One region of the Streptomyces sp. NPDC058239 genome, then DNA from elsewhere that is predicted to be linked to it. Evidence: riboswitches for the same ligand, from Rfam matches in the RefSeq annotation. Region 1 holds a riboswitch; each other region holds the start of a gene.
What was found. A riboswitch is a leader RNA that binds a small molecule or an ion and turns the genes downstream of it on or off. The one in region 1 is predicted to bind cobalamin.
Positions count from the first base shown of each region.

Region 2: another riboswitch for cobalamin. It lies ahead of ACFVYE_RS19580 (CbtB-domain containing protein); the one in region 1 lies ahead of ACFVYE_RS36060 (ABC transporter substrate-binding protein).
Region 3: another riboswitch for cobalamin. It lies ahead of ACFVYE_RS00330 (cobalamin biosynthesis protein); the one in region 1 lies ahead of ACFVYE_RS36060 (ABC transporter substrate-binding protein).

Region 1 covers NZ_JBHVWS010000048.1:42,119-52,567, forward strand. Annotated here, with positions in the region: gene ACFVYE_RS36040 (hypothetical protein) at 1-73, opposite strand, end outside; partial or broken gene ACFVYE_RS36045 (PRC-barrel domain-containing protein) at 158-553, shown strand; gene ACFVYE_RS36050 (ABC transporter ATP-binding protein) at 683-1,486, opposite strand; gene ACFVYE_RS36055 (FecCD family ABC transporter permease) at 1,483-2,517, opposite strand; gene ACFVYE_RS36060 (ABC transporter substrate-binding protein) at 2,571-3,638, opposite strand; cobalamin riboswitch at 3,673-3,862, opposite strand; gene ACFVYE_RS36065 (beta-ketoacyl-[acyl-carrier-protein] synthase family protein) at 3,941-5,164, opposite strand; gene ACFVYE_RS36070 (acyl carrier protein) at 5,161-5,439, opposite strand; gene ACFVYE_RS36075 (hypothetical protein) at 5,527-5,685, opposite strand; gene ACFVYE_RS36080 (acyl-CoA dehydrogenase) at 5,700-7,571, opposite strand; gene ACFVYE_RS36085 (beta-ketoacyl-[acyl-carrier-protein] synthase family protein) at 7,585-8,847, opposite strand; gene ACFVYE_RS36090 (hypothetical protein) at 9,060-10,352, shown strand.
Region 2 covers NZ_JBHVWS010000016.1:135,409-145,857, forward strand. Annotated here, with positions in the region: gene ACFVYE_RS19535 (flotillin family protein) at 1-125, opposite strand, end outside; gene ACFVYE_RS19540 (hypothetical protein) at 264-482, opposite strand; gene ACFVYE_RS19545 (LacI family DNA-binding transcriptional regulator) at 532-1,554, shown strand; gene ACFVYE_RS19550 (hypothetical protein) at 1,626-1,907, shown strand; gene trxA (thioredoxin) at 1,996-2,367, opposite strand; gene ACFVYE_RS19560 (dihydrolipoyl dehydrogenase family protein) at 2,484-3,926, shown strand; partial or broken gene ACFVYE_RS19565 (family 16 glycosylhydrolase) at 4,014-4,874, opposite strand; gene metE (5-methyltetrahydropteroyltriglutamate--homocysteine S-methyltransferase) at 5,081-7,405, opposite strand; cobalamin riboswitch at 7,569-7,788, opposite strand; gene ACFVYE_RS19575 (histidine phosphatase family protein) at 7,847-8,440, opposite strand; adenosylcobalamin (AdoCbl) riboswitch at 8,563-8,655, shown strand; gene ACFVYE_RS19580 (CbtB-domain containing protein) at 8,701-8,916, shown strand; gene ACFVYE_RS19585 (CbtA family protein) at 8,945-9,718, shown strand; gene ACFVYE_RS19590 (GNAT family N-acetyltransferase) at 9,847-10,353, opposite strand.
Region 3 covers NZ_JBHVWS010000001.1:61,819-72,267, forward strand. Annotated here, with positions in the region: gene ACFVYE_RS00320 (anion permease) at 218-1,483, shown strand; gene ACFVYE_RS00325 (hypothetical protein) at 1,519-1,749, shown strand; cobalamin riboswitch at 1,925-2,056, shown strand; gene ACFVYE_RS00330 (cobalamin biosynthesis protein) at 2,201-3,229, shown strand; gene ACFVYE_RS00335 (cobyric acid synthase) at 3,226-4,743, shown strand; gene cobN (cobaltochelatase subunit CobN) at 4,752-8,417, shown strand; gene ACFVYE_RS00345 (putative cobaltochelatase) at 8,518-10,449, shown strand, end outside.

The sequences.
Region 1 (10,449 bases):
GGCGGGCGGCCACCGCCGAAATGCCGGGCATGTGGCGCCCGGCCTCCACGGTCAGGGAGGTTGCAGCGGCCATCCGGGTGAGGCGCGATGGGAAAAGGACGCGCCTCCCTTGATGTGGCCCAGCCACAGGACGCGCCCGGGCGAGGAGGAATCGGTCATGGGAGCCGCTGACGGTTTCACGGATTCCGGAGAGCTCGACGGCCTCACGGTGTACGACACCGCGGGCGAGAAGGTGGGCAGTGTGGGCCGGGTGTACGTCGACGACAACACCGGCCGTCCGGACTGGATCACGGTGAAAACCGGCCTGTTCGGTATGAAGGAGAGTTTCGTTCCTCTTTCCGGAGCCCGCCGAGTGGGCTCCGACCTGCACATCCCGCTTTCGAAGGACCGCGTCAAGGAAGCCCCACGAGTGGACGCGGACGCGCATCTGTCCGTGGCCGAGGAGGAGGAGCTCTACCGCCACTACGGCCTTGCCGAGAACACCACCGCCGGACTCGGCGGCCAGGCGGACACGGGAACCACCCCGGCGCCCGGGTCCGACACCGGGGGAGCGCCGCACCGAGAATGAGGTGCGGACCCGTGTCGTGCCAGGGTCCGCTCTCCCACCGCGTCAGGATCCGGGTCTCCCGCCGCGCCAGGACCCGGATCGCTCGCCCTGCCGGTCCTGCGACGGCCCGGCTCGCTACGGCAGGCGGCGCTCCGGCCGCTCCGGCAGGAAGCGCACCGAGGGCCGTCCGTCCGGGCCGTCGGGAGTGACCCGCGCCCTGACCCGGTAGACGTCGGCGATCAGCTCCTCGGTGATCACTTCCGCCGGGGTCCCGGCGGCCACCACCCGCCCCTCCTTCATGACGACGATCCGATCGCAGAACATCGCGGCCAGATTGAGGTCGTGCAGAGCGATCACACCGGTGAGGGGCAGCGAGGTGATCAGCGACAGCAGATCCAACTGGTGCTGGATGTCGAGGTGGTTCGTCGGCTCGTCCAGCAGCAGTTCACGCGGCTGCTGGGCCAGTGCGCGCGCTATCTGGACACGTTGCCGCTCGCCTCCGGAGAGGGTGTGCCAGGACTGCTCGCCGCGATCGGCGAGACCGGTCCGCTCCAGCGCTTCGCGCACCGCGTCGTCGTCCGCCCGGCCGGGTGCCGACCAAGCCCTGCGGTGCGGAATACGCCCGAGGCGTACCACGTCCAGGACGCTCAACTCGACCTGGGTGACGGCATGCTGGTCGACCACGGCGACCCGCTGGGCCACGGTTCGGCGACCGATCTCGTCGAGCCGCCGGCCGTCGAGGGTGACCACGCCCGCATCCGGGGCGAGGACTCCTGCCAGCACCCGCAACAGGGTCGACTTGCCGGAGCCGTTCGGCCCGATCAGCCCGACGGTGGCGCCGGGCGGCGGGGCGAGATGGACCCCGTCGAGGATGAGGCGGCCGCCCGCCTCCCGGCTGACCCGCTCGGCACACAGCCCCTCGGTGGCCCCACCCGTCATGTGATCCTCCGGCTGCGGTACAGGACCAGGACGAAAGCGGGCACGCCGATGAGGGCGGTGACGACTCCCACGGGCACTTCCTGCGGGTCGAGGACCGTCCTGGCGAGGGTGTCGACCCAGACCAGGAATACCGCCCCGGCCAGGGCGGTGACCGGCAGCAGCAGCCGGTGCCCGGAGCCGGCGAGCGCACGGGCGGCGTGCGGCAGGACCAGACCGACGAAGCCGATGGCACCGGCCGAGCTGACGAGCGCGGCGGTCAGCAGCGCGGTCGTGCAGAGAAGCACGATCCGGGTGCGCGCGACATGGACGCCGAGGGTGGCGGCGGCGTCCTGACCGAACGCGAAGGCGTCGAGCGTACGGGCGTGACCGAGGCAGATCAGCAGCGTCACGACGAGGACGGCGGAGCAGATCCACACATCGGTCCAGCCGACCCCGCTGAGCGAGCCGAGCAGCCAGAACAGCACCCCGCGGGTCTGCTCGGCGTCGGCGGCGGTCATCACGACGAAGGAGGTGAGCGCGGAGAACAACTGCATGGCCGCGACACCGGAGAGGACGACCCGGTCGGTCGTGCCGCCCAGGGTGTGGCTCAGCAGCAGAACGAGGGCGAACGAGCACAGTGCGCCGATGAACGCGCCGGTCGAGATCGACACCGCTCCCCCGCCGACGCCGAGGACGACAACCACGACCGCGCCGGTCGACGCTCCGGAGGAGACGCCGAGGACGAACGGGTCGGCGAGCGGGTTGCGGAGCAGGGACTGCATGACGGTTCCGCACACCGCGAGCCCGGCGCCGCACACCGCGGCGAGCAGGGTGCGCGGCATGCGCAGGTTCCAGATGATGCCGTCCCGGATCGGGGTGAGCCGTGACCGGCCCCAGCCGAGGTGGGAGGCGACCGTGGACCAGACGTCGGCGACGGAGATACGGGCGGGTCCGATGGTGACGGCGACCGCGACGGACAGCACGAGCAGTGCGATGCCACAGGCCCACAGGGCTCCGCCGCGCAGCTTCCGTATCCCCGTGCCACTGCGCACGGCTGCTTCGCAGGCCCGTGGCGCGTCCACCGCCGTGGCCCGTTCGGTGTCCGTCACCCCGCGAATCCGAATGTGCGCAGCCCGGCGGCGACGCGTTCCACACCCTCGACCGTCCGGATGGACGGGTTCATGGCCTGGCCGCTCAGCAGGACGTACCGCTTGTGCCTGACGGCGTCCATGTTCTTCGTGACGGGGTTGGACTCCAGGAATTCGATCTTCTTCGCGGCGCTCTCGGCGGTCTGTGCCTTGCGGGTCAGGTCGCCGATGACCAGGACGTCGGGGTTGCGGTCGGCGACGGTCTCCCAGCTGATCTGCGGCCATTCCTCATGGGTGTCGTCGAAGACGTTCTTCGCGCCGAGTTCCCTGGTGATGATGCCGGGCGCTCCGCAGCAGCCGGCCAGGTACGGGGCCTTGGAGTCGGAGAACCAGTAGAGGAGGGTGGCGTCGGAGGCGTCGACGCCCTCGGTCGCCTTCTTCACCCGGGCCCGCAGCTGCGCCACGAGCGTGTCGCCGCGTTTCTGCACGCCGAACACCTTAGCCAGGTCGTGCACTTCGTCGTACACACTGTCCATGGTCAGTGGCGCGGTACGGGCTCCGTCGCCGCCGCCGCTGTTGTCCTTGCCGGTGCAGTCGGCGGGCGAGACATAGGTGGGGACGCCGAGTTCCTCGAACTGTTCGCGGGGTGCGACGCCCCCCTTGGCGAGCGTCGACTCGAACGCCGCGCTGATGAAGTCGGGTTCCTGGTCGAGGACCTTCTCCGACGACGGCCGGTTGTCCGCGATCCTGGGAACCTTGGCGTTGGCCTTCTCCAGGCCCTTCATCACCGGGTCGGTCCAGGTCGAGGTGGCGGCCAGCCGGTCGGCGAGGCCGAGGGAGAGCAGGATCTCCGTCGATCCCTGGTCGACCGAGACGGCCCGGTGGGGTGCGGCTTCGACGGTGACGGTGCGTCCACAGTTCTTCAGCGTCACGGGGTATCCGTCGGCGGAGCCGGACTTCGCGGCAGAGCTGCTCGTTCCGCCCCCGCAGGCGGTCAGCAGGACGAATCCCGCCGAGAGCAGGGCGATGGTGCGGACAGGGCTGGCTATGGACGGCACGGAGTCCCTCTGCGTCTCGGGGCTCATGCGCGGAGCCCGGTGTACGGAGTCCTGCGCCCGGTACCGGGTCGCAGGTGCCAGCAGGTCTTCGGACTCGGGCTCCTACGGACGGGACGCCTTCCCAGGACACCCGCGGGTGGTCCCAGTGGCCGTGGCCCCGCCCGTCCCCCTCACCGCTGCGCGTCAGTTCCGGATTCTCACCGGATTCCCTGACCCCTACGTGGAGTTTGACTGGCTTCGGCAAGCTATCACGAGCCTCCGCGCAGCTCATGGGTGGTGTGGCCGGTGGTACGCCGGGCTGTGCGACCGTCGCACCACCTGCCCGATGCCTAAGGACGCTGCAGAGCGATCACGGCGTTGTGCCCGCCGAAGCCGAAGGAGTGGCTGACGGCGCGCCGGATGGGCTGCCGCAGAGGTCGCTCGGTGACGCAGTTGATGTCGAACTCGGGCGCCGGGGCATCCAGGTTGGCGATCGGCGGTACGACTCCGCGCTGGAGCGTCAGGACGGTCAGTCCGGCCTCGATCGCTCCGGCTGCCCCCATGCAGTGCCCGAGTACGCCCTTCGGGGCGGTGACGGGCGGCCGGTGCGGGTAGACCCGGCCGATGAGGGCGGCCTCGGTGGCGTCGTTGATCGGTGTCGCCGTGCCGTGTGCGTTGACATGCTCGACGTCCTCGGCCGCCCAGCCCGCGTCGCGCAGCGCGGCCTCGACCGCAGCCTGGGCGACCGCGCCGGAAGGGTGCGGACTTGTGGGGTGGTGGGCGTCGGTGGTGGCGCCGGTGCCCGCGAGCAGTGCCCGCGGCGCGGCGCCCCGGGCGACGGCGTCGTCCGCCCGTTCCAGCACCATGACGGCGGCGCCCTCACCCATGACCAGCCCGGCACGGTCGGCCGAGAAGGGCCGGCACCGCCTGGCCGGGTCGCCCTCCGCCCGGGCCGCGGCTCCGGACCGGGCGAATCCGGTCATGGCGACCGGGTAGACGATCGACTCGGTGGCTCCGGCGATCGCGATGTCGCACTGTCCGGTGACCAGCAGATCGCGGGCGACGGACAGTGCGGTGGCGCCGGAGGAGCAGGCGGTGCACGGTGCCAGGCTGGGACCGGTGGCCCGCAACTGGATGGCGATCTCGGCCGCGGGCATGTTCGGAATGGTGAGCAGGATGCCCGACGGCGAGGTGGCATCCGGTCCGAGCCGGTCGAGTACGACGGCCTGCTCGGTCAGTGCGGCGGAGCCTCCGCTGCTGGTGCCGACGACCACCGCGACCCTGCTGCCCTCCCACTGCGCCGGGTCGAGTCCGGCGTCGGCGACCGCCTCCCGGGCGGCGACAACGGCGAACTTGACGTACTTCCCCATCCGGAAGGACGTGCGCCCGCCGATCGCGGCGTCCAGATCGATACCGTCGACCGTGCAGGCGAAGTCGATCGCGCACCCTTCGAGTGCCGCGACGGTACGCACCGGCGAGACTCCGGCGCACACACCTTTCCAGGTGGATTCGGTGTCGTTGCCGACCGGGGTGATCATTCCCAGGCCTGTTACGGCAATCGCGGGCCTGTTCATCGGGTGTTGCTCGCCGGTGCTTCGCCGCCCATCAGCGCCCCGCTGCCGGCTGTCGCGTCGATGTACCGCGTGATGTCGGCCAGGGTGGCGTCCTTGGGGAGCTTGTCGAAGTCCCCGTCGCCGCCCATTGTCTCCCTGATGAGGACGGCGAACTCGGCGACGGCGAGGGAGTCCATCTCCAGGCTGTCCATCGTGGAATCCGGGCGGATCTCGACGACGGGCACTTTGAAGGTGTGTGTCAGAACCTCGGTGATCTTGGGATGAATCGCGCTCATGAGCTTCCTCTCCATCATTCGGTACGGCTGCCGGGGACGGCGGGGGAACCGTCCCGACGCCGAATCAACTGGGTGACATGCCTCCAGTTACGCCTTGTGCCGAACCGATTCGCCACCGCCCTGCTGCGGCTGCGTGCACCACCGGGCCAGGACGGCTGCCGTACCCCAGAAGACCAGCAGCACAACGCGGACACCGAGGGCCCCGGCCGCCTCCCGTACCCGCCGCGTCCGCACGACTGTTCCCATCCCTGTCACGGCCCTCACCGCTCCCCCGGGGCCGTCGCCCGGTCCCCGCCCGGCTGCCAGGCGGCCGCCGGATCGTCGTACGCATCGACGTAGTCGGCCCCCGCGATGGGCCAGTCGGCGAGCAGTTCCCGCGGCAGCGCGAAGGAGTCGGCGAGGGCGGGCAGATGAGCGGCGACGGCGGCGATCAGCTCTTCCAAGGCGTCCGGCAGCCCATTGACCTGATTGACCGTCAAATACCCTGCAGCCAGCAGATCACCGCTGTTCTGGGCGATCCGGTCGAGTGCGAACAACCGCTGCAGCTCGACCAGCCGCTCACGGGCGGGCCCGTCCTGCATACCTGCCACCGCGTCCGTGTACGCCTCGGCAGCCTGCCGGTGGGCGTGGGCCTCGACGCCGCGGAGGGCGGGACCGGATGCGATGTTCCACCGCTCCAGCGGGTCACCGTGCGGTGCACGGCCCAGCCTTTCCCTGGCCCGGCTGAACCAGATCCCCTCCAGCGCGGCCAGGAGCCTGCCGAGGAACCCGGGGTCGGTGAGATCACCGGGTTCGCCGCCGAAGGGAGCGCCGTACGCGGCCGGATCGGTGACGAAGAGCATTTCCGCGGCCGCCTTGGCGTGGATGGCCAGGTTGTCGCCCTCGGCGGTGATGACGCCTTCCACTCCGGTGATGAGTTCGGTCATGCCGTTGTTCTCCAGGAGCGCCTGGGCACCACACCGTTCACGGCATTCGACGATCACGGACCTGGCCTGCCAGCTGATCCATCCCTTGGCGACGGCGACCAGCCGCTCCGCCTCCTCCCGCCCCGGGCCCGAGCCGCCCTCCCGTCCCTCCCAGCGGTTCAGGGCCCTGCGGTGCAGCAGGCTCATGGCGAAGACCGTGGCCATGGCCCGGGCGAGCGGGCCGTGGTGGCTGCGGTGGGCGATCACCGGTACCTGACGCGATCCGCGGGGCCCGGAGATGTACCGATGGCTGCCGTAGCGGACGGCGACGGCGAGCGTTGCGCGCGCGGAGCCGACCGCGCAGGCACTCATGGAGATCTTGCCGGAGGTGACGCGCCCGATCGACGCGAGGAGGCGACGCCTGCGGTTGCCGACGGCGCTGCTGAACTCGCCGTCGTCACCGATCCGTCCGTGGTCCCCGCCCAGCAGCGCATCGCGCCCCACGAAGACTTGGTCGAAGGAGGTCAGACAGTGGTCCACCGGGCTCCCCATGCGTGCGGGAAGTCTGCGGACCCGTACGCCGGGCAGGGCCCGTACGGCATCGGTGAGCGGGACGAGGAAGAGGAAGACGCCGTGATCGGTGCCGTCGACGAGCAGACGCGCGGCCACAAGACCGGTCTTGGGACCGCCTGCCGGACTGGTGTTGGGCATGAACTTCTGTGCGCCTGCATGCGGTGTGTGCAGCACAAAGCCGTCGCGTTCGCGGTCGTAGGCGGCCGCGGTCTCGACGGCCGCCGCGTCGTTGCCGTGCGCCACCTCCGTACAGAGAAAGGTGCCGATGCTGCGCAGCCGGAGGAAGTCCGACAGATCGCGCCGGCTGTCGCCTTCGTGGTCGAGGAGACTGCCGAGAAAGAGGTTGTAGTGGATGCCCGCCACCGTGGTGAGGGCCGGGTCGACCGGGCCGAGCCATTCGTGCAGGGCCGCGAGGGCGCGCGGGTCGGCGGCGAGCCGGGCGCCGCTGTCGAGGCAGTCGTTGAGGATACGCAGCCGCTCGTACGCGAGACGCAGGCGTTCGTCGGGAGTGCAGCGGTCCGGGCGGCGGAAAGGTTCCGTGCTGATCATCCGCTGCCAGAAGCCGTGCTCCCGGCGGAAGTTGTCGCCGAGGAGCACACCGGTGAGAAGGTCCGTGGACCGTTCGGCGGAGGGGCTGTCGATCGTTGCGGTCATGAGACAAGAACGATCAGCCGACGGCGAGGACACCGGGGGCCGTCTTCGGCGGACCGTCCGCGTCGACGCGTTGGAAGGCGAGCGCGACGTTGTGTCCGCCGAAGCCGAAGGAGTGGCTGAGTGCCCGCTCGACGTTCTGCACACGGGGCTCCTTGACCACACAGTCGAGGTCGAACCCGTCCGGCAGCGAGTCCAGGTTGGCGATCGGCGGGACGAGACCGTGCTCCAGGGTCAGCACGGTGGCCACCGCTTCGATCGCCCCGGCCGCGGCGAGGGTGTGCCCGAGCACACCTTTCGGGGCGGTCACCGACGGCCGGTGGGGGAAGAGCCCCGAGATGAGCGCTGTCTCCATCGCGTCGTTCAGCGGGGTCGATGTGCCGTGCGCATTGATGTGGTCGACCTCGTGGGACACCCAGCCCGCCTCGTGCAGCGCCGCCTCCACCGCCCTGCGCGCACCGGATCCTTCCGGGTCCGGGGCTGTGAGGTGGTGGGCATCGGTGCCGGAACCCGCGCCGGTCAGCAGGGCGCGCGCCCGTCCGCCGCGGGCTTGCGCATCGAGTGTCCGCTCCAGCACGAGCACGGCGGCGCCCTCACCGATCACGAAACCGTCCCGGTCCGCGGCGAACGGCCGCGATGCACCCACCGGATCGCCGGTACGCAGGGAGAGCGCTCCCATTCCCGCGAAGGCGCTCACCACCAGCGGAGTCAGTACGGACTCCGCGCCGCCTGCCACCACCACATCGCACCGGCCGCTCGTCAGCAGGTCACGGGCCACGGCGATCGCGGTCGCCCCGGACGCGCAGGCCGTGGCCGGTGCCAGGCTGGGACCGTGGGCCCGCAGGGCGATGGCCACCTCCCCGGCGGCGGCATTGGGCATCATCATCGGGACCAGGAGCGGCGACACCGCCTCCGGTCCGCCGTCGTCAAGCCTGCGCAGATTGTCGACGAGCACGGAAACCCCGCCCACACCGACGCCGAGGACCACTCCCACCCGGTCGCCGTCCCACCGCTCCGGTGACAGTCCTGCGTCCGCCACCGCCTGCCGGGCTGCGACCAGCGCCATCTTCACGAACCGTGCCATGCGCCACACCGAGCGTCCGCCGACGGCCTCGTCCAGGTCGATCCCGTCCACCGGACAGGCGAAGTCGACCGGGAGCCCGGTCAGTTCCTCACAACGCCGTGCCATGGACACACCGGCGCACAGTCCCGCCCAGAAGGTGTGCTCGTCCGCGCCCGCAGGGGTCACCAGCCCCACTCCCGTAACTGCGACGCTCATGTCGACCCGCCCCATGATCCGCCCCTCCTCCGTAATCGATCACGTCTACCGGATGTCGAACGGCAGTCGCCCCGGCGAGGATGCGCTCACTGAGCCGAACGGGTCACCGATGGGCCGAGTGGGCCGAACCTCGCCGCGCGCCCGGTGAACGCGTTCACCCGTCCGCAGCAGTCCGCCGCGCTGTGGGCACCGGCAGGGCATCCCCTTGGGACATGGAAGCGGACGGTAACCAGTCTCAGTCCCCGGAAGCGCGCGCGGAACTGGAGGCGCTGCGCGCCAGGGTGGCGGTGCTGGAGGCCCGTGCCCCGGCACGGCACCGGCTGCGGGCCCGTTCGTTCTTCGCCGTGCTGCTCATTCTCGTCGCGGCCGTCCTCACGCCGCTGAGCATCGTGTCCACCTGGGCGAAGAACGAGATCGGCGACACGGACAACTATGTGGCGATGATGGCGCCGCTCGCCTCCGACCCCGATGTGCAGTCCGCGGTGACCGATCGCGTGACCGGCGCCGTCATGAAGCACCTCGATGTGAAGGCGCTGCTGGCCGACGTCGCCCCGGCGGACCGGCCGGTTGTCGACAAGGCGCTCTCGAGACTGAGCGGCCCCCTGACCACGGGGGTTTCGGACTTCGTGCACGGGACCGTGGAGAAGTTCGTCGCCAGCGATGCCTTCGAGACCATCTGGACCGACCTCAACCGGACCGCCCAGTCCGCGACGATGAAGGCGCTGTCCGGGAGCGGCGGCGGGGCGGTGAAACTCACCAACGACACCGTCACCATCGACCTGGCACCGGTGATCGACCGGGTGAAGCAGATCCTCGTCGGCCGGGGGCTGACGATCGCCGCGAAGATCCCCGACATCCACACCGACTTCACGGTGCTCACCTCCGACTCGGTCGGCAAGGCCAAGAAGTGGTTCCGGGCCCTCCAGATCATCGGTTTCTGGCTGCCGTTGGTCACTCTGGTCCTTGCCGCGGGCGGGGTGCTTCTCGCGGTACGCCACCGTCGCGCACTGGTCACGGCGGCGCTGGTGATCGCGGCGGGTGCCGCGGTGCTCGGGCTGGCCGTGTGGGTGGGCCGTGCCTTCTATCTCGACAGTCTCCCGTCCGAGGTGTCGCAGCCGGCCGCCGGTTCCGTCTTCGACGCCCTGGCCGGCCCCGTACGCGCCTTGGTCCGGCTGGTGGTCACGCTCGGTATCGTGGTGGCCCTCGCCGCCTGGCTCACCGGTGACGGCCGTGCCGCGACCCGGGTCAGCGCCATGTGGAGCGGCGGCATCGGTGCCGTACGGGACGCGGCCGGTGTCACCGGCGGCCCGGTCGGCAGGTGGGTGCACCGCGCCAGGCTCTGGCTGAACTGGACGGTGGTTGTGGTGGCCGCCGCGGTCCTGGTGGCGTGGGACCGGCCGACGGGCCTGGTCACCGTGTGGATCACGCTGTGCGCGCTGTTCGCGCTCGCGGTCATCGAGTTCCTCGACGACGACAGCACGCCGCATCTGGCGGCGCCCGGGTAATGAACCGGTGATGAGTGGTTCCTGCCGAACCTTCACGGCCGGTGGCACGGGTGACGGCCGAGGACCGGCAGCACCGTGGACTCGGTGCCCTCCGGGC
Region 2 (10,449 bases), on a different contig from region 1:
TTGGAACCGGAGATGACGAGTGCTTCGTTCGGCTCGGCCACTCGCCACATCAGCTTGAACAGGCCGATCAACACAATGATGGCGGCGAGTACGAGACCCGCCGTGACGCCGATGACCATCGGCATGCGCCCCCTTATCGCAGTGCCCCGTCGGCACCGCTGAACAGAGGGAGTCTTCTCCTGCTCGCGGCGGCGGAGAAGACGCTTGCGCAACCTTGCCGCATTCTTGACGACGAAAGGTGTGAAGAACCCCCCGCCGGAGCCTCAACTGCCGTATGCGCGGGCCACATACACCGTCCGTGGCGGCAGATACTCGATCACCGTCACCACCGTTCCGGGCTCGATGCGTTCCTGCGCGGAGGCCGGATGCGCGAGGAAGTGCTCGGCGCCGCCCCGGATCCGTACGATCACCTCACCGACCAGCCCCGGCCCCACCGTCCCGGTCACCCGGCCGATCAGTCCCACCATCGAGGAGTCATCCATGCCCCGGAGCGTACCCACGCCGCACAGGTCTGGAAGACTGCCCGACGCCATGAGTCAGTTACCGAACCAGCCCGCCGAAGGCCCCGTCCCGACCAGTGCCGATGTGGCACGGCTCGCCGGAGTCTCCCGGGCCACCGTGTCATACGTACTGAACAACAACGCGTCCGTGCGGATCAGCGAACCCACCCGCCGCCGGGTCAGGGAAGCGGCCACCGAACTCGGCTACGTACCGCACGCGGCGGCCCGCAGCCTGCGTGCCGGACACACCCGCATGGTGCTGCTCCCCACCATGAACTTCCCGGCCGGCCCGCTCCACCACCGCTTCTTCCACCAGCTGGAATCCGGGCTGCGCCGCCTCGACTACACCGTGGTCCAGTACGGCAGCACCGGTCTGGACGCCGACGACGCGCCACGCGCCTGGGCCGAACTCCGTCCTGTCGCCGTCATCGCACCCGGCACGATCGCCCTCACACCGCAGGGCATATCCGTACTCAGGCGGTCCGGAGCCAAGGCCGTGATCACCCTCGGGCCCCGTCCGGTGACCGGTGCCCATGCGCTGGTCATGGACCAGCGGGAGGTCGGCAGCTGTGCGACCGGACATCTGCTGGAGCGCGGCCGGCGCCGCATCGGCGTCGTCATGCCCGAGGAAAGCGGCCTCGGCCTGTTCGCCGAACCCCGGCTGGCCGGAGCCCGGCAGGCCGCACTGAGCCATGGGGCCCGTATCGAGCCGCTGCCGTTGCGGTACGAGGAGAAAGCGGCCGCCCGGCTGGCCGCCCGCTGGCGCACCACGGGCCTCGATGCCGTGTTCGCGTACAACGACGAATACGCGATGCTCCTGATGCGGGCCCTTCAGGACGCGGGCATCGAGGTGCCCGGCGAGACGGCCGTGGTCGGCGCCGACGACCTGATGCTCGGCAGACTGCTGCGGCCCCGGCTCAGCAGCGTGCGGATGGAACTGGCCACGCCACAGCCGCTGGCGGACCTCGTCGACCGGCTGGTCCAGCACCCCGGCGGTGCCCCCGAGCACCACGACCTGCTGCGGGCCCGGGCGGTCCACCGCGAGTCCAGCTGAGCCGCCGACTCCGCACGGCGCAGCAGCGCGGCAACGTGCGCACCGCGCGCCGCTTGCTTAGCGTCATGACCATGAGCCATCCGCAGAGTTACGAGATCCTGCTGGTCCCCGGATTCGCCGAGGACACCACCGACGCCGCCGAGCCCGGCGGCGCCATCCGATCGGCGGTCGTGGCGGCGACCGGTGAGACGGGGGCATCGGGCTACCCCCGGTATTCGGGCGAAGGCATCGTGGCGGACATCGACCCGGCGACGCGCACGGTAGAGGCCCTGCTGGTCGACGGAGCCGAGCTGGACTACGGCCTCTCGGTCCGGATCAAGGAGAAGAACGCCGAGGACAAGGCCGACAGCTGAGACCGGGCCGCCCGTTTCCGGCCGTGGAAGGCCACGGAAAGAGGCCCGACCGGTGTGGTCGGGCCCCTCGTCCAGGCGCGCGCGGAGCCTACTTCTTTTCCTTCTGCTGATCCTCGATGGACTTGCGGACCTCGTCCATGTCCAGCTTCCTGGCCTGCCCGATGACGTCCTCAAGCGCCGCCTCCGGCAGCGCCCCGGGCTGTGCGAACACCGCCATATTGTCGCGGACGATCATCAGCGTGGGGATGGAACGGATCTCGAAGGCCGCTGCCAGCTCCTGCTGCGCCTCCGTGTCGACCTTGGCGAAGACCAGGTCGCCGTGGCGCTCCGACGCCGCGTCGTAGACCGGCGCGAACTGCCGGCACGGGCCGCACCAGGAAGCCCAGAAGTCGATCAGGACGAAGTCGTTGTCGCTGACGACCTGATCGAAGTTTTCCTTGGTGAGCTCAACGGTGCTCATGCTCTGTTACCTCTTCCTGTGCCCGTTCGGACCTGTCCGGCACAACCGTGCCTGTACTTGCGCTATTCCGCCTGCCCATGTGGCCGTCGCGCACACCCACGACCAGACTGTCCCCCATGACAGATGCTTCCCTGAACACCGAGTACGACGTCGTGGTGATCGGAGCAGGTCCGGTGGGTGAGAACGTCGCCGACCGGGCCCGTGCCGCCGGACTGAGCACGGCGGTCGTCGAGGCGGAACTCATCGGCGGCGAATGCTCGTACTGGGCCTGCATGCCCAGCAAGGCCCTGCTGCGCCCGGTCATCGCCCGTGCCGATGCCCGCCGAGTCCCCGGCCTCAGCGACGCCGTGCAGGGACCGCTGGACACGGCAGCGGTCCTCGCCCACCGTGACGTATACGCCTCGCACTGGAAGGACGACGGACAGGCCGCCTGGCTGGAGGGCGTCGGAGCGGACATCTACCGTGGCCAGGGTCGGCTCACCGGTAGGAAAACGGTCTCCGTCACCGCCCCCGACGGCACGGAACACCGGCTCACCGCCCGGCAGGCCGTCGCCGTCTGCACCGGCAGCCGCGCCGTCGTACCCGCCCTGCCCGGCATCGACGGGGCCCGCCCCTGGACCAGCCGGGAGGCGACGAGCGCCCAGAAGGTACCCGGCCGCCTCGTGATCGTCGGCGGAGGCGTGGTCGGTACGGAGATGGCCACCGTCTGGCAGGCCCTCGGCGCCCGGGTGACGATGCTGATCCGCGGCAAGGGACTCCTGCCGAAGATGGAACCCTTCGCGGGCGAGCTGGTCGCCCAGGCACTGACGGAGGCGGGCGCCGACATCCGTACCGGAGTCTCGGCGACCTCTGTACGGCGCGCGGTCCCGGACGGCCCGGTCACCGTGGAGCTGAACAACGGGGAGCGCCTCGAGGCCGACGAGATCCTCTTCGCCACCGGCCGCGCTCCGCGCACCGACGACCTCGGCCTGGAAACGGTGGGCCTGAAGCCCGGCTCCTGGCTCGCCGTCGACGACAGCTGCCGCGTCGACGGCACCACCTGGCTCTACGCGGTCGGCGACGTCAACCACCGGGCGCTCCTCACGCACCAGGGCAAGTACCAGGCACGCATCGCGGGCGCCGCGATCGCCGCCCGCGCCGCGGGTGTGCCGCTGCTGGAGACCGACCGCTGGGGCGCCCACGCAGCCACCGCCGACCACGCGGCCGTCCCCCAGGTCGTCTTCACCGACCCCGAGGCCGCATCGGTCGGCCTCACCCTCGCCGAGGCCGAGGAGGCCGGCCACCGCGTACGCGCCGTCGACATCGACTTCGCCGCGGTGGCGGGCTCCGGCCTCTACGCGGACGGTTACCGAGGCCGCGCCCGCATGATTGCCGACCTCGACCGGGAGATCCTGCTCGGTGTCACGTTCGTCGGGCCGGGCATCGGCGAACTGCTGCACTCGGCGACGATCGCGGTCGCGGGCGAGGTACCCATCGACCGGCTGTGGCACGCGGTGCCCGCGTATCCGACGATCAGCGAGGTCTGGCTGCGCCTGCTTGAGGCGTACCGGGACGTGTAGAGCCCGGCCGGCCCGCCCGTCTCCAGCAGCTCCCCGGGCGGGCCGCCGCTCCTGGCGCGACGGGTGAGGTCAGGCCGGCGGCCGAAGATTGCTGGTGGTGACCCGCACGTGGTCGACGACGAGTTGTTGCGGGAAGGAGGTGCTGCCGTCGGGGTCGCCCGGCCAGTAGCCGCCGACCGCGAGGTTGAGGATCAGGAAGAAGGGCTTGTTGAACACCCAGGTGTTGCCGCCGAGATCGGCGGGTGTGCGGCGCTGGTAGACGTTGCCGTCCACCGACCAGGTCACCGAGTCGGGGGCCCAGTCGACGGCGAAGGTGTGGAAGTCGTCGGCGAACGCCTGCCCGCCCGGCAGGGTGTACGCGGCGCCGATCCCGCCGGAGCCGGAGTAGCCGGGGCCGTGCAAGGTGCCATGGACCGTGGACGGTTCGAAGCCGACGTTCTCCATGACGTCGATCTCGCCCGAATTGGGCCAGCCGACCTGGCCGATGTCGTCGCCCAGCATCCAGAAGGCGGGCCACATGCCCTGACCGCGCGGCACCTTCATCCGGGCCTCGACGTGACCGTACGTCTGGGAAAACTTTCCGGATGTGTTCAGCCGCGCCGAGGTGTACTCACAAGTGCCGTACCAGCACTGGTAGTTGTTCGGGTTCTCCCTGCGTGCGGTGATGACGAGGTGGCCCTGGCCGTCGAGTGCGGCGTTGCTGTTCCCGGCCGTGTAGTACTGCCGCTCATGGTTGTTGACGTTGTCGCCGGTCTCGATCTGCCACTTGCTGCCGTCGACGGCGGAGCCCGCGGGGCCGTCGAAATCGTCGGTGAACGACGCTGCCGCCGCGGCGGCCCGTGGTTCGGGCACAGGCACCCCGGTCGCGAGACCGGAGGAGGCCGAGACGAGGGCGAGTACGGAGAGAGCGGACACCAGGAGGCGTCGGGTGAGGTGGGGGGAGGTCATGGGGTCCTTCCCGTTCAGAGTATCGAGAATCTGTCATGCATATGACAAACCCTCATCCTGGGGGTTCGGGGGGAGAGGCCTTCGTTCTGTATGCGATTTAAGAAGTGAACCCAGACCGTGTCAAGGCTTTGGTACGGACCACACTTCTTGCAGCCATCCGTGGTTGGTGCGGCCCGGGGCGACGCCCGTCCCGGGCCGCACCGCCGTCAGTGGGCGCTACCCGGCAGAGCCGCCCGCACCTCGGTGGCTGCCGAGACCAGGTTCTCCAGCGAGGCTCGTACTTCCGGCCAACCCCGGGTCTTCAGGCCGCAGTCGGGATTGACCCACAGCCGTTCGGCGGGAATCGCTTCGAGCCCCTTGCGCAGCAGAGCCGCTGCCTCGTCGGCACTCGGCACCCGCGGGGAGTGGATGTCGTACACACCGGGACCGACCTCCCGCGGATAGCCCGCCGATGCCAGTTCGTCGGCCACCTGCATATGCGAGCGGGCCGCCTCCAGGCTGATCACATCGGCATCCAGGTCGTCGATGGCCCTGATGATGTCCCCGAACTCCGCGTAGCACATATGCGTATGGATCTGAGTTCGGGGACGTACGCCACTGGTGGCCAGCCGGAACGACTCGGTCGCCCACGCCAGATACCCGGCGCGATCGGCGGCCCGCAGCGGCAGCGTCTCGCGCAGGGCGGGCTCGTCCACCTGGATGACCGAACTTCCGGCCGACTCAAGGTCGTTCACCTCGTCCCGCAGCGCGAGGGCGACCTGGCGCGCGGTCTCGGCGAGCGGCTGGTCGTCACGGACGAAGGACCAGGCGAGCATGGTGACGGGACCTGTGAGCATGCCCTTGACCGGACGGGCGGTGAGCGACTGCGCGTACGTCGTCCAGCGCACCGTCATCGGCTCCGGCCGGGAGATGTCCCCGGCCAGGATCGGCGGCCGGACATACCGTGTGCCGTACGACTGGACCCAGCCGTGCTGAGTCGCGAGGTACCCGACGAGCTGCTCGGCGAAGTACTGCACCATGTCGTTGCGTTCGGGTTCGCCGTGCACCAGCACATCGACGCCCGCTTTCTCCTGGAACGCCAGCACCTCCTGGATCTCCGACTCGATGCGCTCGTCGTAGGTGGCGGTGTCGATGCGTCCGGCCCGCAGATCGGCGCGTGCGGTGCGCAGTCGGGCCGTCTGCGGGAACGAACCGATGGTGGTGGTCGGCAGCAACGGAAGCCGCAGACGGTCACGTTGGGCCGCTGCCCGTTGCGGATACGACGCTTCACGGTGCCCGTCGGACTCCGTGACGGCAGCGGCCCGGGCCCGTACCGCCGGGTCATGGGTGAGCGCAGAACCGGCCCGCGAGGCCAGATCGGCACGATTCGCGGCGAGTTCGGCGGCGATCGCGTCCGTACCCTGTGCGAGGCCCCGGGCCAGGGTGGCGATCTCGGCGGACTTCTGCCGGGCGAAGGCCAGCCAGCGGGCCACCTGCGGGTCGATGTCAGGCTCGGCGGTCGCGTCGAGGGGGACGTGCAGCAGGGAGCAGGAGGCCGCCACATCGACCTGGCCGGCGAGGCCGAGCAGGGTGCCGAGCGTGGTGAGGGACTGCTGGTAGTCGTTGATCCACACGTTGCGGCCGTCGACGACCCCGGCGACCAGCCGCCTGCCAGGCAGACCGCCGACTGCGGCGAGATCCCTCAGATTGGCGGCCGCCGGACCGGTGAAGTCGAGGGCGAGCCCGTCGACCGGCGCCTTTGCCAGCACGGCGAGGGCCGCACCGAGCCGGTCGAAGTAGGAGGCGACGAGGAGCTTCGGCCGGTCGGTGAGCGCGCCCAGGTCACGGTAGGCGCGGGCGGCGGCGTTCAGCTCGGCCGGGGTGCGGTCCTGCACCAGGGCGGGCTCGTCGAGCTGCACCCACCGGGCACCGGCGGCACGCAGATCGGCCAGCACCTCGGCGTACACCGGCAGCAGCCGGTCGAGCAGCGTCAGTGGCTCGAAGCCGGCGGTGACGCCCGGAGCGGGCTTGGCCAGCAGCAGATAGGTCACCGGACCGACGAGCACCGGGCGAGGGCTGAGCCCGAGCGCCCGCGCTTCCTCGAACTCCGCGACCTGCTTGGTGGAGTCGGCGGTGAAGACGGTGTCGGGACTGAGCTCCGGAACCAGATAGTGGTAGTTCGTGTCGAACCACTTGGTCATTTCGAGCGGCGCCACATCCTGCGTACCGCGCGCCATCGCGAAATAGCCGTCCAGCCCATTGGTTTCGACGGCTTCACGATGCCTGGCCGGTACGGCACCGACCATCACGCTGGTGTCCAGCACATGGTCGTAGTACGAGAAGTCGCCGGTCGGGACCTCGTGGATGCCGTCGTCTGCGAGCCGGCGCCAGTTGGTGCGGCGCAGGCCGGCGGCGGTCTCCCGGAGGGCGGCTGCGGAGACCCGGCCCTTCCAGTAACCCTCGACGGCCTTCTTCAGTTCGCGGTTGCTCCCCTGGCGGGGATATCCGTACACGGTGGCCCGGGCTGCCGCGGCTGCGGACTTGCTGGTCACGGAACTCTCCTTCGCGAGCGTGTGTCCTGATACGACCCCGGGACGGATCGAAGGCGCGAAGGGATGACGGACCGGGCGGAACCGCAGCGCCGTGGAGGCGCGCGTGCCCTGCCCGATATGTACGCCGACCCGCCCACGAGGTCACCGAGATCACCGAGCGCGTCCGACGCGCACGGGCAGTGGCAGGTCTTCGGACTCGCGGGCACTTCTCGCGTACGAGACACCTACTGGCCGTCGCTTCCCGGGCCCCGTATCGGGTCCAGTGCTTGATGACGGCGGTCGTTCCCACTCACCGCTGCGGGGCAGTCCCGGATTCCCACCGGGTTCCCTCTTGCGACGCGCCTGTCTGGCGGACAGGGCGAACCAGCTGCACCACCACAGTAGGCGCTGACCGGCGGTTCCGGCACGTCAGTTGTTCATACCGTGGGCCACGGGAGGACGTCAGTGCCCCGGAGCGGGGGACAGCGGCTGCCCACAGCGCAGGTTCCACCGTCCGGACCGGCCGCTGAGCCCGGTCAGCGTCAGAGGGGCGACGTCCAGCCGCCAGAACGCCCCCGTCGGCAGAGCGAGCGCCGATACGATCGCCGCCCGCACCACCGCAGGCTCGACGACCCCGAGCACACAGCCGCCCTCGTCGCCGTAGAGGGACTCCACGGACTCCAGCCAGCGGCCGACCCGGGCGCAGAACTCCAGCAACGGTTCGCCGCCGTGCGGAGCCGCCGAAGGATCGGTCATCCAGACCGACACCGCCTCCGGCTCGCTGCCGCTCACCTCCTCCAGCCGCTGCCCGCTCCACCGGCCCATGTCCCAGCCGCGGAGCGCGAGTTCGTGCTCGGCGTGCAACCCCAGCGCGTCGGCGGTCCGGGCGCACCGTTCGGACGGCCCGCAGACATACCGGTCGGCCGCAGGCACGGCTGCCGCAGCGGCCCTGGCCTGCCGGACCCCGACCGCGTCCAGCGGCGCATCGCCGTCGAAACGGGCTTCGCGCAGCGCGGCGTTGAGCGCCGGTGAGATCAACATCACCTTTATCGTCATGACCGGGTCAACTCCCTGAAGTCTGGCCCCTCAAGTGCACCCACCATGGCATCCGGGCCTTCCGGCCCCACCGACGGCACCATGGCCGCGCCTGCCCCCAGGCGGTATCGTCCGATGAGCATGACGAAGTGTGACGGAAGTCCGGTGAGAATCCGGCACGGTCGCGCCACTGTGAACCCGTACCCGTACGGGAAGTCAGACCCAGCACCTTCGTCTCAGGCACCACGAACGGGACGCGTGTTCCCTCAGGAGGTTCTGCCATGGCACAGACTGCTGCCCCCGCCACCGCCGTACCGGCGATCACCCCCATCTCCCTGAAGGCCATTGCCCCTTGGGCGGTCTTCTTCGGCATCCTCATGCTCGTACTGCTGTACTTCGTCGGCGCCGAGCAGGGCGCCACCGCGGTCATCTCCGGCGAAGGTGTTCACGAGTGGGTCCACGACGGCCGCCACCTCCTCGGTTTCCCCTGCCACTGACGTACCGTCCGATCCAGGGGAAATCCTCATGAACTCCATATCTGTCAGAGCCCTGCTCGTCCGCGGCATGCTGGCCGGCCTCGCCGCGGGCGCGCTCGCTCTGGTCGTCGCCTACTTCCTCGGCGAGTCCCGGGTGGACGCGGCCATCGCTCTCGAAGAGGCGCACAGCCATGACCACGGCGGCGGCGAGGAACTCGTCAGCCGCACCATGCAGTCCACCGCCGGCCTTGCCACCGGTGTGCTCGTCTTCGGTGTGGCGATCGGCGGCATCGCCGCCCTCGTCTTCTGTTACGCCCTCGGCCGGATCGGCAGATTCGGCCCGCGGGCCACGGCCGCCCTGATCGCGGGTGCGGCTCTGCTGACGGTGTACATCGTGCCGTTCCTGAAGTACCCGGCCAACCCGCCGGCCGTCGGCAACCCCGACACGATCGGCCGACGCACCGCCCTGTTCTTCCTGATGGTCGCCCTCAGCGTGCTGCTGGCCGTCGCTGTCGTCATCTTCGGCAAGCGGCTGGCTCCACGCCTGGGCAACTGGAACGCGACGATCACCGCATCCGCCGCCTACGTCGTCGTGATCGGGATCGCCTATGCGTTCCTGCCCTCGTTCAACGAGGTCGGAAAGGACTTCCCGGCCGGCTTGCTGTGGGAGTTCCGCCTCGCCACGCTCGCCGTGCAGGCGACTCTCTGGATCACCTTCGGCCTCGTCTTCGGCTGGCTGACGGAACGGCTTCTCGTGCCGGGGACCGACTCCGTCAGGACCGGAAACGGTGCGGCGAACCGGGCTGCCACCGCGGCAGGCTGACCGACGCACCACTGGCCACCAGCAGACATCGGAACCCGCCGGGAGCTTCCCGGCGGGTTCCGTCGTCCCATGGTGCGCGGCTGAGCCGGCGGCTGTATGTACGCGTAAGGGGCCGGGCGACCGGGGGCTCACCCCTCGGCCTGCTGATCCCAGTCGATCCGGTAGTGCTTCAGCTGCGCATCCTCCTTCACCAGGTGCATACCGACGGCTGTCATGACGTGTTGCGACGCGAGGTTGTCCAGATCGGTGTCGCCGTGCACGCAGCTCACACCCTGGTCGCGGGCGAACAGGAGCAGTGCGCGCAGCGCCTCGGAGGCGTAACCCATGCCCTGGGCCGAGGGGACGAGGCCGTAGCCGATCGTGACGTGTCCGTTCTCGTCCGGAGCGCCATGGAATCCCAGCCCGCCGATCACCTCTCCGTCGTCGCGGCGACGTATCTCGTACGAACCGAAGGGGCTGGGATCACCCGTCGTCGCGCATGTGTCGAGGAAGCGCTCGGCTGCGGCCATCTCGCCGGGGGACGGGTATCCGGGCGCCCAGCGGGCACCGTCTCCCGGCTTGCCCGCCATCACCTGCAAGGCATCGGAGGCGCTCATCAGGCGAAGGAAGAGGCGGGGAGTCTCAAGGTCGGTCATGACCGAGTGAAGTATCACGACGGACGGGCGGAAGGCATCGGGATTGTCCGACGGGAGCGTCCGGAGCGGCGCGGGGGCTCCGGTGGGGTCCTGCTG
Region 3 (10,449 bases), on a different contig from region 1:
GGATAAGTCACAAACCGGAGAAGTTCATAAAAGGGGTGACAGGGGCGCGAATCGGGTGCGAATCGGCCCTGCGCCCGGTCCGCACCGCACCGCGAAGGACAAACGGAACGACCTGACTCCAGTTGGAGTCACCACAGCGCCCTGCCCAGTTCATCTTCCGTTCATCCAGGTTGCCTACGGTCCACGTGCCAATGACGTCGAACGATTGCCTGGGTAAATGGAACACATCACGCTGCTACTCGCGATTGTGATCGTGACAGCTCTAGTGTTCGATTTCACGAACGGTTTCCACGACACCGCCAACGCGATGGCGACCACCATCTCGACCGGCGCACTCAGACCGAAGACAGCGGTGGCCATGTCCGCCGTTCTCAACCTCGTCGGCGCGTTCCTGTCGGTCGAGGTCGCCAAGACGATCTCCGGCGGGATCATCAACGAGGACGGGCTGCGGACGGAAGTCATCTTCGCGGCACTCGTCGGCGCCATCCTGTGGAATCTGCTGACCTGGCTGGTCGGACTGCCGTCCAGCTCCTCGCACGCCCTGTTCGGCGGTCTGATCGGCGCAGCCGTGATGTCGGCGGGCTGGTCGTCGGTCAACGGCGGCACCGTCGTCACCAAGGTGCTGCTCCCCGCGGTCGCCGCCCCGATCGTCGCCGGTCTGGCCGCACTGCTGGCCACCAGGCTGACGTACCGGATCGGCGGGAAGATCCGCAACGACGCCCAGGAGAAGGCCACTGCCAAGGGCTACCGCGCCGGCCAGATCGCCTCGGCCGGACTGGTCTCCCTCGCCCACGGCACCAACGACGCGCAGAAGACCATGGGCATCATCACCCTGGCCCTGGTCACCGGGGGCGTCCTGCACCCCGGCTCCAACCCGCCGGTCTGGGTCATCGTCTGTGCCGGTACGGCCATCGCACTCGGCACCTACCTGGGCGGCTGGCGCATCATCCGCACCATGGGCAGCGGCCTCACCGACCTCAAGCCGCCGCAGGGCTTCGCCGCCCAGACCAGCGCGGCCACGGTCATCCTGGCCTCCTCGCACCTCGGCTTCTCCCTCTCCACCACCCAGTCCTGCTCCGGCGCCGTGATGGGCGCGGGCCTCGGCCGCCAGGGCGGCGTGGTCCGCTGGTCCACCGCCACCCGGATGTTCGTCGCCTGGGGTCTGACCCTGCCGGCCGCAGGCCTGGTCGGCGCGGGCGCGGAACTCCTCACCAAGCAGGGCACCTGGGGTGTCGTGGTCGTCGCGGCGCTGCTGGTCGCGGGCTCCGGGGCGATCTGGCTGGTGTCGCGCCGCAAGCCGGTCGGCCACGGCGATGTCGCGCCGACAAGCGGCGACGCCGAGCCCGCAGGCGTCGTCACCACGGCCATCGCCGCCGTCAGCCCGCCGCTCACCGCGGCCCAGGCAGCGGCTCAGGACCTCAAGACCACCATTCCGGCTCCGGCCGGAACCACCCAGGACCCGGCGCGACCCGCCACCGTCTAGGCCGGCCACCCGGGCAGGCCGTCTAAGGATTCAGCATGAACATCGACTGGGCAGCCCTCGGCTCCGTCTTCGGCGTCTCCCTCGTCGTCACCGTCGCGCTGGTGGGTTTCTTCACCCTGGGCATCGTCGGTCTCTCCAAGCAGCCCGAGCCGGCGGCGCAGGGCGGCTCCGGCGGCTCGCTGCTGCTGGCCCGCGCCGGCGCGTACGTCTGCTTCGCGCTGTGCGCTGCGGCGGTCGCGTACGGGATCTATCTGATCGTCGCCTGAGCCCTTCCGCACGCACTCCCCCGTCGGGCCGGACACACACCTCGTGTGTGTCCGGCCCGTTGTGGTGTGTCCGGCCCGATGTGGGGCTCAGCACACTGCACCGTCGCAGGTCAACGGCAAGTTGACGGGCGTTCGCGGAGCGTGGTGGACTGCCGGAGCCAATTACGGCGACAGCAGAGGAAGCCGGTGCGAATCCGGCGCGGTCCCGCCACTGTCACCGGGGAGCAGTCCCCCACACCGGAAGTCACGGCACGCGCGAGCGGGTTGGAAGGCCGGGGGAACTGCGGATCCGGGAGCCAGGAGACTCTCGTCGCCGGTCACGTCGAACCAGGGCGCGGACCCTGAGTGAGGACATATCGCCATGCCTGGCTGCCGTGCGTCCGTTGCTGTGGCGCTCTCGACGAGAGCCGCCTGTACGAAGGTCCTTCGAGGCGTAACGGCCGGTTGAGCCGTGCGTGCCGACCGCATTTTCGCGTACGGCGCCACGGCCGGTCTGATCGGCGATCTGCTGCTCGGTGACCCCCGCAGGGGACATCCGGTCGCCGCCTTCGGGCGGGCCGCAGCGGACGTCGAGCGCCGTCTGTGGCGCGACCACCGTGGGTGGGGCGCGCTGCACACGCTCGTCTGCGCCGGAGGCGCCGCGGGTGGTGCCGCGCTGATCACCCGTGCCGTACGCAGTCACCCCGCCGCCTCCGTCGCACTGACCGCGGCCGCCACCTGGTCCGTCGTCGGCGGTACGTCCCTGGGACGTGAGGCGCGGGCGATCGGCGGCGCCCTGGCCGCCGGTGACATCGAATCGGCCCGCGAGCGGCTGCCGCACCTGTGCGGGCGCGACCCGTACTCCCTCGACGGACCGCAGATCGCCCGCGCCGTGGTGGAGTCCGTGGCCGAGAACACCTCGGACGCCGTGGTCGGCGCCCTGGTGTGGGGTGCGCTGGCCGGTGTGCCCGGGCTCGTCGGCTTCCGGGCCGCCAACACCCTCGACGCCATGGTCGGCCACAGGTCGCCCCGCCACCGGCGCTACGGCTGGGCCTCGGCCCGCCTCGACGACCTCGCGGGCTGGCCCGGTGCCCGGCTCACAGCCCTGCTCGCCGTGGCCGCCGGGGGGCGCCCACGTGGAGCGGTACGGGCGTGGCGGGCCGACGCGGCGAAGCACCCCAGCCCCAACGCGGGCCCGGTGGAGGCCTCGTTCGCGGGTGCGCTCGGCGTACGGCTCGGCGGGACCCTCGCGTACGGCGGCCGGGTCGAACACCGCCCCGTCCTCAACGGGGAGACCGGCCGGGCGGTGGAGACCGAGGACATCGAACGCGCGGTACGGCTGTCGCGCCGGGTGAGTGCGCTGGCCCTCGGCGTGTGTGTGGCGGGACGACTGGGCGCGGGCCTCGCCGCACGACGGATCGCAGGACGACGGATCGCAGGACTTCGGTCCGCAGGACTTCAGTTCACAGGACGTCGGATCGCAGGACGGAGACGGACATGAGCGGCGGGCTGCTGGTCGCCGGAACCACCTCGGACGCGGGCAAGAGCGTCGTCACGGCAGGTATCTGCCGCTGGCTCGTGCGCCAGGGCGTGAAGGTGGCGCCCTTCAAGGCGCAGAACATGTCGCTGAACTCGTTCGTCACCCGCGAAGGTGCCGAGATCGGGCGCGCCCAGGCCATGCAGGCCCAGGCCGCCCGGGTGGAGCCGACCGCGCTGATGAACCCGGTCCTGCTCAAACCCGGCAGCGACCGCTCCAGCCAGGTCGTCCTGATGGGCAGGCCGGTGGGCGAGATGAGCGCACGCGGCTACCACGGAGGCAGGCAGGAAGCGCTTCTCGGCACGGTCGTGGACTGTCTGGAGCAGCTTCGGGGCACGTATGACGCAGTGATCTGCGAGGGGGCGGGCAGTCCGGCCGAGATCAATCTGCGGCGCACGGACATCGTGAACATGGGCATCGCACGGGCGGCACGCTTCCCGGTGGTGGTCGTCGGCGACATCGACCGCGGTGGCGTCTTCGCCTCGTTCTTCGGTACGACGGCGCTGCTCGATGCCGAGGACCAGTCGCTGATCGCCGGCTACCTCGTCAACAAGTTCCGCGGCGACGTGTCGCTGCTGGAGCCCGGACTGGAGATGCTGCGCGGGATCACCGGGCGGCAGACCTTCGGGGTGCTGCCCTTCGCCCACGGCCTCGGCATCGACGAGGAGGACGGTCTGAGGGTCTCGCTGCGCGGAGCCGTACGCGAATCGGTCGTCGCGCCGCCGCACGGCGACGACGTGCTGCGCGTCGCGGTGTGCGCCGTACCCCTGATGTCGAACTTCACCGATGTGGACGCACTGGCCGCCGAACCGGGCGTCGTCGTCCGGTTCGTGGACCGCCCCGAGGAGCTGGCCGACGCCGACCTCGTCATCGTGCCGGGCACCCGCGGCACCGTGAACGCGCTGGCCTGGCTGCGCGAGCGCGGCCTCGCCGACGCCCTGGTGCGGCGTGCCGCCGAGGGCCGGCCGGTCCTCGGCATCTGCGGCGGCTTCCAGATCCTCGGTGAACACATCGAGGACGACGTCGAGTCGAGGGCCGGGCACATCGACGGCCTCGGCCTGCTGCCGGTACGCATCCGCTTCGACCGCGAGAAGACCCTTGCCCGCCCCGCCGGCGAGGCGCTCGGCGCCCCCGTCGAGGGGTACGAGATCCACCACGGCGTCGCCGATGTACGCGGCGGCGAGCCGTTCCTGGACGGCTGCCGGGTCGACGCGGTGTGGGGCACCCACTGGCACGGCTCGCTGGAGAGCGACGAATTCCGCCGTCGCTTCCTGACCGAGGTCGCGCGGGCCGCCGGCCGGCGCTTCGTCCCCGCCCCCGACACCGGCTTCGCCGCGCTGCGCGAGGAACAGCTCGACCGCCTCGGCGACCTCATCGAAGAACACGCGGACACCGACGCGCTGCTGCGGCTCATCGAGTCGGGCGCACCGTCAGGACTTCCCTTCATCGCCCCCGGAGCACCTGGAGCACGCGCATGAACGCCCCTATGAGCACCGTGCTGTTGCTGTCGACCGCCGACACGGACCTCCTCGCCGCCCGCGCCTCCGGCGCGCCGTACCGGATCGGGAACCCCACCCGCATCGACGCCCACGAGGAACTCCCCGCACTGATCGAGGGTTCCTCCGTCGCAGTCGTCCGGCTCCTCGGCGGCAAGCGCGCCTGGGAGGACGGGCTGGCCGTCCTCAAGGCGTCCGGCGTCCCCACCGTGCTGCTGGGTGGCGAGGCCGTGCCGGACGCGGAGCTGATGGCCGAGTCGTCCGTACCCGCCGGTGTCGTCGCCGAGGCGCTGCGCTACCTCGTGGAGGGCGGACCCGGAAACCTCGTAGAACTGGCCCGCTTCCTCTCCGACACCGTCCTGCTGACCGGCCACGGCTTCGCCGAGCCGCAGAAGATGCCCGAGTGGGGCCTGCACGGCGGCCGGGAGTTCGTCGAGGGCCGCCCGACCGTCGGCGTGCTCTTCTACCGGGCGCACCAGCTGTCCGGGAACACCTCGTTCGTCGACGTCCTCTGCGACGCGATCGAGGCACGTGGCGCCAACGCCCTTCCCGTGTACTGCGGTTCGCTGCGCGGCGCGGACGCCGGTCTCTACGAACTGCTCGGCAGGGCCGACGCCCTGGTCGCCACGGTGCTCGCGGCAGGCGGCACCCGTGCGTCGGACGCCTCCGCCGGGGGCGACGACGAGGCCTGGGACATCGGCGCGCTCGCCGATCTGAACGTCCCTGTGCTGCAGGGCCTGTGCCTGACCTCCGCGCGCGCCGCGTGGGACGCCTCCGACGCCGCGCTCTCCCCCATGGACGCCGCGATGCAGGTCGCGATCCCCGAGTTCGACGGCCGTCTGATCACCGTCCCGTTCTCCTTCAAGGAGCAGGGCCCCGACGACGTACCGGTGTACCGCGCCGACCCCGAACGCGCCGCGCGCGTCGCGGGAATCGCGGTGCGTCACGCCGTCCTGAAGCACAAGGCGAACGCCGAGAAGAAGCTCGCCCTCGTCTTCACCGCCTACCCGACCAAGCACTCGCGCGTCGGCAACGCCGTCGGTCTGGACACGCCCGCATCGGCGGTGCGGGTCCTGGACGCCCTGCGCGACGCCGGTTACGGAGTCGACGGGCACCCCGACAACGGCGACGAGCTCATCCACCGACTCATCAACGCCGGTGGCCACGATGTGGAGTGGCTGACCGAGGAACAGCTCGCGGCAGCCCCCGCGCGTGTGCCGCTCGCCGACTACCGGGCCTGGTTCGACAAGCTGGAACCGCAGCTGCGCGAATCGATGCTGGAGCACTGGGGCGAGCCGCCGGGTTCGCTGTACGTGGACGGGGACGACATCGTCCTCGCCTCGTTGCAGTTCGGGAACGTGGTGGTGCTGATCCAGCCGCCGCGCGGCTTCGGCGAGAACCCGATCGCGATCTACCACGACCCGGACATGCCGCCCTCCCACCACTACATGGCGACGTACCGCTGGCTGGAGGCCGCAACATCGGAGGGGGGCTTCGGCGCGGATGCCGTCGTCCACATGGGCAAGCACGGCACGATGGAGTGGCTGCCGGGCAAGGGCCTCGGCCTGTCCGCCGGTTGCGGCCCCGACGCCGTGCTCGGCGAACTGCCGCTGATCTACCCGTTCATCGTCAACGACCCGGGCGAGGGCACCCAGGCCAAGCGGCGTGGGCACGCCACGGTGGTGGACCATCTGGTGCCGCCGATGGCGCGCGCCGACACCTATGGCGACCTGGCCAAGCTGGAGCAGCTGCTCGACGAGTACGCGCTGGTCAGCGATCTCGACCCGACGAAGGCCCCGTCGGTCCGGGCGCAGATCTGGACACTGGTGAAGGCCGCCGAGCTGCACCACGACCTCCATGTCGACGAACAGCCCGGCGAGGACGACTTCGACTCGTTCGTCATGCACATCGACGGCTACCTCTGCGAGATCAAGGACGTCCAGATCCGGGACGGCCTGCACATCCTGGGCGGCGGTCCCGTCGACGAGGCGCGGGTCAACCTGGTGCTGGCCGTGCTGCGCGCCTCCCAGGTGTGGGGCGGTACGGCGAACGCGCTGCCGGGGCTGCGGGCGTCGATCGCCGAGCACTTCGGGCTCAGTGAGAAGGAGTTGCTGGCCGAGCCCGGTGCCGCGGTGAAGGTGCCGGTCGAGCTGACCGAACTGGTCGACGGCCCGGCGCGCACCGGTGCGGATGCGATCGACCTGCTGGAGCAGCTGTGCCGCCGGCTCGCCGAGGGCATGGAGGAGCGCGGCTGGGACATCGCGGCTGCGGCAGGACTGGTACGGGACGTACTGGGCTTCGAACTCCCGGACGCGGTGGCCGTGTTGGGCTTCGCGTGCGAGGAGGTCGTACCGCGACTGGCCCGGACGACGGACGAGATCGACCACATTCTGCGGGCGCTGGACGGCGGCTTCGTACCGGCCGGCCCGTCCGGATCGCCCACGCGCGGGCTCGTCAATGTGCTGCCGACGGGCCGCAACTTCTACTCCGTGGACCCGAAGGCGATTCCGTCCCGGCTGTCGTGGGAGGTCGGGCAGTCGCTCGCCGACTCCCTGATCGCCCGGTATCTCGCCGACACCGGCGACTACCCGAAGTCGGTCGGCCTGACCGTGTGGGGCACCTCCGCCATGCGTACCCAGGGCGACGACATCGCGGAAATCCTTGCACTGCTCGGCTGCCGGCCGGTGTGGGACGACGCGTCGCGGCGGGTGACCGGGTTCGAGGTCGTGCCGTCGAACGAGCTGGGACGCCCGCGCATCGATGTGACCGTGCGGATCTCCGGGTTCTTCCGCGATGCGTTCCCGCATGTGGTGGGGCTGATCGACGATGCGGTACGGGCGGTGGCGGAGCTGGACGAGCCGGCGGACGTCAACTACGTACGGGCGCATGCCGACGAGGACACGGCGGAGCACGGCGACCGACGTCGGGCGACGGCACGCATCTTCGGGTCGAAGCCGGGAGCGTACGGGGCGGGCCTGCTGCCGCTGATCGACGCGCGGAACTGGCGGAGCGACGCGGATCTGGCCGAGGTGTACGCGGTGTGGGGCGGTTACGCGTACGGGCGCGGGCTCGACGGGCGGGCGGCGCGCGGGGACATGGAGACGGCGTTCCGGCGGATCGCGGTGGCGGCGAAGAACGTCGACACCAGGGAACACGACTTGGTGGATGCCGACGATTATTTCCAGTACCACGGCGGCATGGTCGCCATGGTGCGGCATCTGACCGGCGAGTCGCCCGAGGCGTACGTCGGTGACAGCGCCACGCCGGACCAGGTGAAGACGCGGACACTGGGCGAGGAGACGCACCGGGTGTTCCGGGCGCGGGTGGTGAATCCGCGGTGGATGGCCGCCATGCGGCGCCACGGGTACAAGGGCGCCTTCGAGATGGCCGCGACCGTGGACTACCTCTTCGGGTACGACGCCACGGCGGGGGTCGTCGACGACTGGATGTACGAGAAGTTGTCGGCGGAGTACGTGTTCGACGAGACCAACCGGGACTTCATGAAGAAGTCCAACCCCTGGGCACTGCGCGGGATTTCGGAGCGGCTGCTGGAGGCGGCCGAGCGGGGGCTGTGGGCGGAGCCGGACGCGGAGACGCTGGAGCGGCTGCGGGCCACGTATCTGGAGCTCGAGGGCGACCTGGAGGGGGACGGGTGAGCGGGGTGCGCACGCCTGCTGACCGGGGGATCCGCTCCCGGACCCCCGCTCCTCGAACGCCCCAGGGGCTGACATCACACCGTTCACCCAAGGAGGCATCGTGAGTACGCCGTACCCGTTCACCGCCATCGTCGGGCAGGACGATCTCCGGCTCGGGCTGCTGCTCAATGCCGTCTCGCCCGCCGTCGGCGGCGTGCTGGTGCGCGGCGAGAAGGGCACCGCCAAGTCCACCGCCGTGCGTGCGCTCGCCGCGCTCATGCCGGAGGTTCCCGTCGTCGCCGGGTGCCGGTTCTCGTGCGACCCGGCGTCGCCCGATCCGGCGTGTCCCGATGGCCCGCATGAGGCCGGAACCGGCGTTTCCCGGGATGCCCGGACGGTCGAGCTTCCCGTCGGCGCGTCCGAGGACCGGCTCGTCGGGGCCCTCGACATCGAGCGGGCGCTCGCCGAGGGCGTGAAGGCCTTCGAACCGGGGCTGCTCGCCGACGCCCATCGCGGGATTCTGTACGTCGACGAGGTCAATCTGCTCCACGACCACCTCGTGGACCTGTTGCTGGACGCGGCCGCCATGGGTGCTTCGTACGTGGAGCGCGAAGGCGTCTCCGTACGGCACGCCGCGCGCTTCCTGCTGGTCGGGACGATGAACCCCGAAGAGGGCGAGTTGCGACCTCAGCTTCTGGACCGGTTCGGGCTGACCGTCGAGGTCGCCGCGTCCCGCGAGACCGATCTGCGGGTCGAGGTCGTGCGGCGGCGTCTCGCGTACGACGACGACCCTGCGCGCTTCGCCGCCGAGTGGGCCGACGAGGAAGGCGCGTTGCGGGCCCGGATCGTTGCCGCGCGTGCGCTGCTTCCCGAAGTTCGGCTCGGGGACGGGGCGTTGCGGCAGATCGCGGCCACCTGCGCGGCCTTCGAGGTCGACGGAATGCGCGCGGACATCGTGATGGCACGGACGGCCACCGCCCTGGCCGCGTGGGCGGGGCGTACGGATGTGCTCGCCGAGGATGTGCGACAGGCCGCTCTGCTCGCGCTCCCCCACCGGCGTCGGCGCAATCCCTTCGACGCGCCGGGCCTGGACGAGGAAAAGCTCGACGACACGCTGGAGCAGAACAGCAGCGAGGACGACGATCCGGACCCGGACGGCCCCGGTGGCGGCGGCCGGCCCCCGCAGGGCGACGGGCCCGACACGCCGCCGCAGCCCGAGGGCGAGGCCGGCGACACGCCCGAGCAGTCCGTGCCCGAGCAGGGGCAGGGCCAGCAGTCCTCCGGGGGCGGTGAGCAGCAGCCCGTACGCGCCGGCGAGCCGTTCCGTACGAAGATGCTGAGCGTGCCGGGTCTGGGCGAGGGCGCGGCGGGGCGGCGGTCCCGGGCGCGTACCGAGCACGGGCGTACGACCGGTGCGCGGCGCCCGCAGGGCGCCCTGACCAAACTGCATCTGGCCGCGACCGTGCAGGCCGCCGCCCCGCATCAGCGGGCGCGGGGGCGGTCGGGGCGGGGACTGGTGGTCCGGCGGGACGATCTGCGGCAGGCGACCCGGGAGGGGCGCGAGGGAAACCTCGTTCTCTTCGTGGTGGATGCCTCCGGGTCGATGGCTGCCCGGCAGCGGATGAGTGCCGTGAAGGGTGCGGTCCTTTCGCTGCTGCTGGACGCGTATCAGCGGCGGGACAAGGTCGGGCTGATCACCTTCCGGGGCAAGGATGCCGAGGTGGTGCTGCCGCCGACGTCGTCGGTGGACACCGCGGCGGCACGGCTGGAGATGCTGCCGACCGGTGGGCGTACCCCCGTCGCGGCCGGGCTGTTGAAGGCCCATGACGTGCTGCGGGTGGAGCGGCTGCGTGATCCGTCGCGGCGGCCGTTGCTGGTCGTGGTGACCGACGGGCGGGCGACCGGGGGGCCGGAGCCGGTGGCGCTGGCGTCGCGGGCGGCGCGGCTGCACGAGGTCGAGGGCATCGCGTCCGTCGTCGTGGACTGCGAGTCGGGGCCCGTACGGCTCGGTCTCGCGGGCAGCCTCGCGCGCGATCTGGGGGGCACCGCCGTC